Regions from separate parts of the Lysinibacillus sp. FSL P4-0201 genome, predicted to be linked through region 1. Evidence: riboswitches for the same ligand, from Rfam matches in the RefSeq annotation. Region 1 holds a riboswitch; the other holds the start of a gene.
The links. Region 1 has a riboswitch for FMN ahead of ribE (riboflavin synthase). Riboswitches for the same ligand answer to the same signal wherever they lie in the genome.

Region 1 (4,222 bases):
ATAAGACGACAACATTCATCCTTGAACCCTCTTTCGATTGATGAAAAATATAGCGGTATACTGACTGATAGGAATCGTAAGGACAACACCAATACCCCCTGCTAAGGCACGGGCTAATTCTAAAGAAAGATTTAAGGACAATGTAAGCCCTAATGTGGAAGAATTTTTTAAATAGAGAATAATCATAGGTATGGAGCCGCAAAGGTAGGCAAAGAATAAGATACTTGTAATGGTACCCATAATATCTTTACCGATTTCATGTCCCGAAGATTTCAGAGCCTTGACAGAGATTGTAGGATCTTGCTCGTATAAAGCAAAAATCGAGGAAGCCATTGTAATAGAAACATCCATTACTGCCCCAAGTGAGCCAATAAATAAACCTGCCATAAAGACGGTACGATAGGGACGTGTTAAAAATTGCATTTCTTCATAACGAAGACCATTTTCACCTGTCAACCACATTACAATAGAGCTTATGATAAGCGCTATAACAGTGCCTAAAAGTGTGGACACGATGGCTACATATGTTTTTGTATGCAATCCACTAATAAGTAGTAGCGAAATAATCGTAAATAGCAGGGCGCAAATGCCGCTGACTAATAACAGGCTTACGCCCCCATGCTTCACATAAAGATCTAATGCGAATGATAAAATCACAGCATTGACACTCAAACTAATGATAGAAAATAAGCCTTGTCTTTTACCTACAATAAGTAGGGCAAAAATAAAAATCCATGCAATCATTACCATGGTTTGATCTCGTTTTAAATCGAGAATGGTTCCTGTTAAAACAGATTGTGTTTTGCGATCATCTAGCGTGACAAAGATTTCATTGCCTACATGGTATTCTTGATCAAAAGCACCAGACGAAGAATAGTCATTCGTCAAATGAATGGATTGCCCCTTATGCTGACCATTTTTGATAATGGCCATAATCTCCTGTGTAAACAAAAAATCCTCATTTTCATACATATCTGTCATGGGTTCTGATGCTGTTACATCCACTTGCGTTATTTCCGCTATCGGTCGATCATAAAATTGTTCGTTATGATGTACGAAAACGATCGAAACCCCACAACAGAGTGCTAATAGGGCATAGAAAATAGCTTGTTTAAAAGGTATATTTTTAAAAAATGTCAAGTAAATGACCTCCAAACTGCTAGACTGAATAGTCACTTGTAAAGGAACGTTTTTTTGATTAAGAAGTTCCATAAACAGGTTAAATGTCATCATTTTAATAATATCTTTTACATTTTTCAAGTCGAGTCAGAGCTGTTTAAAATTTATGCTTCGAAAAAAATTTAAAAAGAAGGATGGATAATATAATAAAATAGTGTTATCGTAAGACTAGCTAAATAAAAATATTCTTCGGGGTAGGGTGAAATTCCCGATCGGCGGTGATGAAGCAATTCAAAGTCCGTGAGCGCAAGCTGATTTGGTGCAAATCCAAAACCGACAGTTACAGTCTGGATGGGAGAAGGGTAAAAATGCGAACTTTTTAAATTGATACTAATTTAGAAGGTTTATTTGACTATGCATTTATTACAAAACTTCCCAATCATCTTGTGGGAAGTTTTTTTATTTAGCTACAATCGAATAGAAGATGTTCTTCGGGGTAGGGTGAAATTCCCAATCGGCGGTGATGAAGCAATTCAAAGTCCGTGAGCGCAAGCTGATTTGGTGCAAATCCAAAACCGACAGTGATAGTCTGGATGGGAGAAGAACGAATGAGATGACGGTCTATGAAAAAATTGTTTTCAAATAGGCTTATTTGTTGATGTCTTATACTCCCAAAACCCCTTTGATGTAAAGGGGTTTTTATTTTTTATTGCTAACGAGAGAAGGGAGAAGGATAAGGCACAAAAACAGGTGGATCAACTTTAAAAGTAAAGGATAGAAGTGCTAATAAAGTAGAGTAGGTGATGGAATGTTTACAGGACTTGTAGAGGATATTGGTATCATAAAAGCCGTGCAAAGCGATCGGGACAGTATGGAAATTACGGTTCAATCAGCTAAGATAACGGAGGATGTCAAGCTTGGTGACAGTATAGCGGTCAATGGAGTTTGTTTAACAGTGACAAATTTCACACAACAGCAGCTTACGATGGATGTTATGCCTGAAACAGTCAAAGCAACAAATCTACAGCAGCTGGCAATAGGCGATTCTGTTAATTTGGAGCGTGCCATGCCTGCTAATGGACGATTTGGTGGCCATTTTGTTGCTGGTCATGTTGATGGAGTCGGCAAAATTTTGCGAAAACGTCCAGTAGCAAACGCCGTTTATATTGATATCGAAATGTCAGAGGAGCTAACCAACTTTTGTATTCCAAAGGGTTCCATAACAATTGATGGCACAAGCTTAACCCTTTTTCATGTTGAAGCCAATAGTGTCACAATTTCACTTATTCCTCATACTTACAAAGAAACCGTTTTAGGTATGAAGAGGGTTGGAGCAATCGTTAATATCGAAACCGATTTAGTTGGAAAATACATTATAGGGCAATTAAAAAAGGGGCAAACAACGCCAGCTATTACAAGAGATTATTTAGCACAACATGGTTTTTAAATCACAGAATAGGAGTTGATCATCGTGCTACATTCAATTGAAGAAGCCATAGAGGATTTAAGGCAGGGCAATATGATTGTGGTGGTTGATGATGAGGATCGAGAAAATGAAGGAGATCTTCTGGCACTCGCTGAATTCATCACACCAGCAACAATCAACTTTATGGCAACCAATGGTAGAGGTTTAATTTGTACGCCGATTTCGCAGCAGCTTGCACAAAAGCTAGATTTATATCCAATGGTTCAGCACAATACAGATAACCATCAAACCGCATTTACGGTAAGTATCGATCATGTAGAAACAACGACAGGGATTAGCGCCTTTGAGCGTGCGCTAACGATACAAAGAATGATAGAAAAGCAAGCTAAGCCAACTGATTTTCGTCGACCAGGCCATATTTTTCCGTTGATTGCGAAAGAGCAAGGCGTGCTGGAACGGAGAGGGCACACGGAGGCCACTATTGACCTAGCGAAGCTTTGTCATAGCGTACCTGCAGGTGTTATTTGCGAAATTATGGGTGATGATGGGCATATGCTTCGGTTTGAAGAACTAACAAATTACGCTGCACATCATGGCTTAAAAATGATCTCGATAGAAGCATTGGTTGCTTATCGTAAACAATTATCCACTAATAAAACTAAAATTTCTATGTAAAAAGGAGAAGGAACAATGGGTCAAACATTTGAAGCACAATTAATTGGAACGGATTTGAAAATTGCAGTAGTAGTGGGTCGTTTTAATGAGTTTATTACTAGCAAATTATTGGATGGGGCAATGGATGGTTTAACTCGTCATGGGGTTGATTCTGCATCTATTGATGTTGCATGGGTGCCAGGGGCTTTTGAAGTTCCTTTTATAGCAAAACAACTGGCAGAAACAAAGAAATATGATGCTATTATTGGTTTAGGTACTGTTATTCGTGGCTCTACAACACACTATGACTATGTTTGTAATGAATCAGCAAAAGGCATTGCCAATGTGTCATTGTCAACGAATGTACCTGTTATTTTTGGAATTGTTACTACTGAAAATATTGAACAGGCAATTGAACGTGCAGGAACAAAATCTGGTAATAAAGGCTATGATGCGGCAATGTCTGCAATTGAGATGGCAAATCTAAAGAAAATGATTGGATCAGGACAATTTGAATAGTCTTCACAACATTTGTTTCTTTGAATATTTTGAACAACCATGGGAAAAATATGCTTAAGTGTATTTATTGAAGGTGATTGTTTTCATAAATGTACTAATCTTGAGCTGGCTCAGTAGGAGATGAGAAGTATTTCATCAATGGAACAAATTAATTTGAAAATGTTGAAATCACTATTTCAACGCTCTGCTGATGTGATTTTCCAACAATATAATTTTCAGCAATATACAGTACATTTGATAACTTGTGATGCAATGGTCAATGAGCAAATACTTCAAACTGTGGTTGTTCAACGTGTTCAATCTTTGTTATGCAATGTCACTGAGGACATGCTAGAGGAAGAAATTGAACAGCATTTACACATTCCCTATTTACAAAAGATTTTATCGAAAGAGGATGCGATAACTAGGGTCTATAAAGGCCATGTTTTACTGTATTTTGAAGAAAATCAATTACTTTATTCTAGTGATATTTCAAAAAGACCCAATCGAGAGCCTGGGGAAACA
Region 2 (4,222 bases), 270 kb from region 1:
CACTCGAAGAAAGTGCTGCTGGAATAGCTGCAATAAATACGACTATACCAAGTAAAAGCGTCCACATCGGACGGGATTTCTGACTATGCTCCATAAATGCCGCTACGATAATCTCATATAAACTAAATGATGACGTTAATGTAGCAAATAAAAATAGCAATAAAAACATGGCTAAAAACACTTCACCAAATGGCATTTGACTAAATGCTGTTGGTAGCACCATAAATAGCAAGCCTGGACCCGCTGCTGGCTCTAAATCAAAGGCGAACACAACAGGGAAAATCGCTAAACCTGCTAAAAATGAAACAAGCACAGTTAACAGCACTACAGAACCCGCTGAATTCGGAAGACTGACATCTTTTTTTAGATAAGAGCTATATGTAACTAGACAAGAAAAGCCTACTGCTAACCCAAAGAACGATTGCCCTAGGGCTTCTAATAATGCCTTACCCGTAATATTCGAGAAATCAGGCCATAAGAAGAATTTTACCCCTTCCATTGCCCCATCTAATGTAACTGCACGCACAACAAGGACAATGAACATTATGAAAAGTAACGGCATCATCCATTTATTGGCCTTTTCAATCCCATTTTGTACACCTAATGAAATCACAAGTACGTTGGCTAATGTAAACAACACTAGACCAACTAGCGTAATCCAAGGCGTGCCTATAATTTTTCCAAATAATTCAGTTGGATCTACTGCTGGATCAATTACCGCGCCAGCTACACCTAGCCCGCTATAAATAAAGATCCAACCTCCAACTACGCTATAAAAAGTTAATAATAAAAAACAGCCTAGCACGCCCATTCGACCAATCCAAGCCCAGCCTGGCTTAGTTGGAGCAATTTTTTTATACGCTGTTACAGCCTCGGATTGTGTACCACGTCCTAAAACATACTCGGACAATAACATCGGTAGTCCTATTAACAAGGTAAATAATACAAAGATAAGGAAAAATGCTCCTCCACCACTTTGTCCTGTTACATAGGGAAGTTTCCAAATTGCCCCTAGTCCGATCGCCGCACCAGCTGATGCTAAAATAAAACCTAATTTACTAGACCATTGTCCTTTTTTTCCACTCATCTCTTCAAACTCCTCAAACATTCTAAACTCTTCTCTATTTTACATGAAAATATAGCTTTCGACTAGGTTATAATTATAAAGTACTAGTTAGCTTTTTTACCCCATTACTTTTTTCTATATTTATCCGTTAGTTTTGCCTTTCTATTCTTCACACTTTTCCCTATCCATCATTCCTTCCAACAAAAAACCTCAGGTATGTTCACCCGAGGTTAGTAAAAATTATTTTGTTATATAGATAGAACGCTGGCGGTCGATCCACTTGCGCATAGTTGTAAATAAAAACGCCATAATAGCCGTTAATAAAATACCTTTCACAATGTTAAATGGTAAAATCCCAGCGATAATCATTTTATAAAGTGAGTCACCTACAACAGGTTCCATTCCTAAGAAGTATGTGTACATCGGTAAAAATACTGCGTAGTTTAAAATACTCATCCCTACTGCCATTACGACTGTTCCTGTCGCTAAACCTCCAACAAGACCAGCAATTGTTTTAAAGCGATTAAAAATAAGGCTTACAGGCAAAATAAATAAAATACCTGTTGCAAAGTTGGCAATATGACCTACTGGTACACCTGTTGGCGTTCCAGAGAAAATCCAATCCAATACATTTTTAAATAATTCTACTAAAATACCAGCTACAGGCCCCATTGTGATGGCTGCTATTAATGCAGGCATATCACTAAAGTCGACTTCCAAGAATGCTGGGAATGGTGGAATTGGGAAATTAAAAAGCATTAATAAAAACGAAATACTGCTCAGCATGCCAATCGTAATAAACGATTGAAGTTTAACATTTTTCTTCATAGAAAACTCTCTCCTCTTTGCTGATTCAATCTCGCAAGAAGAAAGGTGACGATCTTTCAATTGTTAGCACGAAAAAACCCTTATGCATAAAGAGCACAAGGGAGAAAGGCATGACGAATAGGCGTCAATTTAAACTATTTTTGAGCACTGTTTAAAAAGCCATACAAAAAAAGCGCTCGGTCATAGTTTATTTCATAACAATGAATGACGATCGTACCTCCATCTTCTCCCATCCAGACTTTAACTGTCGGCCTCGGAATCACACCAAGTCAGCCATGCAAATAAATTTGCACAGGTCGCGGGCTGAAGAGCGAAGCATAAACCATTCGAGTTAATGGAAACATTAACGGTTCACCACTCTATTACCGCCGGTCGGGATTTTCACCCTGCCCCGAAGATGAATCATATTATTTTATACTACAACCTTACTATAATTAATTATTAAGAAAAAGTAAATAGTTCTGCTTAAAAAATTCCGATTAGATTTGTAAGTATTGTAAAAATGGAGCATTCCATGTTACAGGAATGCTCCATTTTTTGATTTTGACTAAGGCATATATTGTTTATTTGGCCCCACAGGCTTTGGCAAATACGTTTTTAAATCGAATCCTTCCCAGCTTTCTTGGACCACATTATCCAAGCGTAATTGTTGGTCAAAGCTAGCAGCAGTTAACATCATAGCTTCAATTAATTGGGTAGCGCGAATTGGCTCCATCGATGCTAAATCTAAGGGAATATCGAATGTTACGACTACACCTTCGGCTTCCTCTTTCACGGTATATGTTACGTTTTCAGGAACGACTGTTACATAAACATCATCATTTTTGTTTTTCATTAGTGTAAGCGCCTCTGTAACATTAGCAAATGTTTGACGGAAATCTGGTGACAGGTATTCTGCCCCACTACCATCTTGGTATAAATAATAATTAAAATGCTTGGCGTTTGTTAATGACATAGCTTGACTTGGCTCACCCTCCTGAGAAAACTCATAAGGTGTGCCATCTTCATTTTGAATCTCAACTTCCGTATATTCAGAATCCGAGAAGGTATCCTCTAAAGTCCCTTTGTACTCATTAACGGTAGCTGATGCAACATCATAGTCATTGTCCTTTGGTAATACGTGGACAAGCTTGTCTTCCTTCTCCTTCAGTTCACCTTTAAAAGGATGATAATCCGTAAACCCTTTGGCTTCTTCATCTATTTGAGGAGCATATTTTTCATACATCTGTAGGGTAGAAGGCTTTTCTGTTCCAAAATCAGTTGCTACACGCTCATTTGGTATCACATATGTCATTGGAACACTTTCTGCATCGCGTCCTGCCAAACCAATACGGAAAACGACAGCATCTTTCACATCTTCCTCATAGACAGACGACCGTAAAGATAACATACGCTCATGCTCCGATACAATACTGGATTGAAGTGCCTCATCCTGGGTAGCTGCCTCTTTAGCAGAACGATCTTCCTGTAACGTAGAGTAATTAGCCGTTTCTGGCGTACTAGCTAGATCTTTTTGGCTAGCGTCATTATTCATGAACATGAAGCCAACGAGTACCGTTATCGCGAAAACTGCTGCTACACTCGTAAAAATCGGCATTTTTCGGAACTTAAATCGTGATGGTCGTTCATCTTGAATCAAAGATTTACTTGCTTGTTGTGCTTCTTCATTCTCTATAGGTTGTTGTATCGCTTCTTGTAGGTGACTATTATCCTGCAAGCGAGCATCTGCCATTAACCGATTTAATATTTCTTCTTTTGAACGGCGGTCAGAAAGCTTAGGGGCATTGTTCAAGACATGTTCAAGCTGTTCATCATCAAATGGCTTATGTGTCATTGCCGTTTCGCCTCCTGTTCTCTAATCGGCTGTAGCTGTTGCCTTAAAAATTTAATGGCTCGATGCTGGGTCGTTTTTACCTTAGCTTCTGTCCAATCTAGTATTTGCGCTGTTTCTGCAATCGATAAATCTTGAAAATAGCGCATAATAATGACCATTTTTTGGTCGCCTGTACAGTTTTCAAGTGCTGATTCTACCTGCATAAATTCATCACTGGCCTGTAGCATATCTTCCGGTGATGGCGTGGTTGAATGGAGCTGTTCCGTTTCCCAGTCAAAGAAATCATGTGAATGCTTTTGACGTACAGCTTGCTTTCTAAAATGATCAATTGCTACATTTTTAGCAATAGCAAATAGCCAAGTTTTCTCACTACTATTGCCTGCAAATTGATCGTATGAGCGCAACACTCGTACATAAACTTCATGTGCTAAATCTTCGGCAAGTGTACGGTTTTTTACTAAATATATTAAAAACTGAAACACGTCTTGGTGATA

Region 2: it holds a riboswitch for FMN, as region 1 does, so the genes downstream of both, MKY76_RS06410 (ECF transporter S component) here and ribE (riboflavin synthase) in region 1, are expected to answer to the same signal.

What each region holds. Positions count from the first base shown of each region.
Region 1 covers NZ_CP151995.1:1,604,134-1,608,355, forward strand. Annotated here, with positions in the region: gene MKY76_RS07840 (YibE/F family protein) at 1-19, opposite strand, end outside; gene MKY76_RS07845 (YibE/F family protein) at 16-1,140, opposite strand; FMN riboswitch at 1,361-1,486, shown strand; FMN riboswitch at 1,603-1,728, shown strand; gene ribE (riboflavin synthase) at 1,928-2,566, shown strand; partial or broken gene ribB (3,4-dihydroxy-2-butanone-4-phosphate synthase) at 2,591-3,217, shown strand; gene ribE (6,7-dimethyl-8-ribityllumazine synthase) at 3,236-3,718, shown strand; gene MKY76_RS07865 (spore germination protein) at 3,857-4,222, shown strand, end outside.
Region 2 covers NZ_CP151995.1:1,334,649-1,338,870, reverse strand. Annotated here, with positions in the region: gene MKY76_RS06415 (sodium-dependent transporter) at 1-1,087, opposite strand, end outside; gene MKY76_RS06410 (ECF transporter S component) at 1,307-1,894, opposite strand; FMN riboswitch at 2,112-2,297, opposite strand; gene MKY76_RS06405 (hypothetical protein) at 2,442-3,728, opposite strand; gene sigX (RNA polymerase sigma factor SigX) at 3,725-4,222, opposite strand, start outside.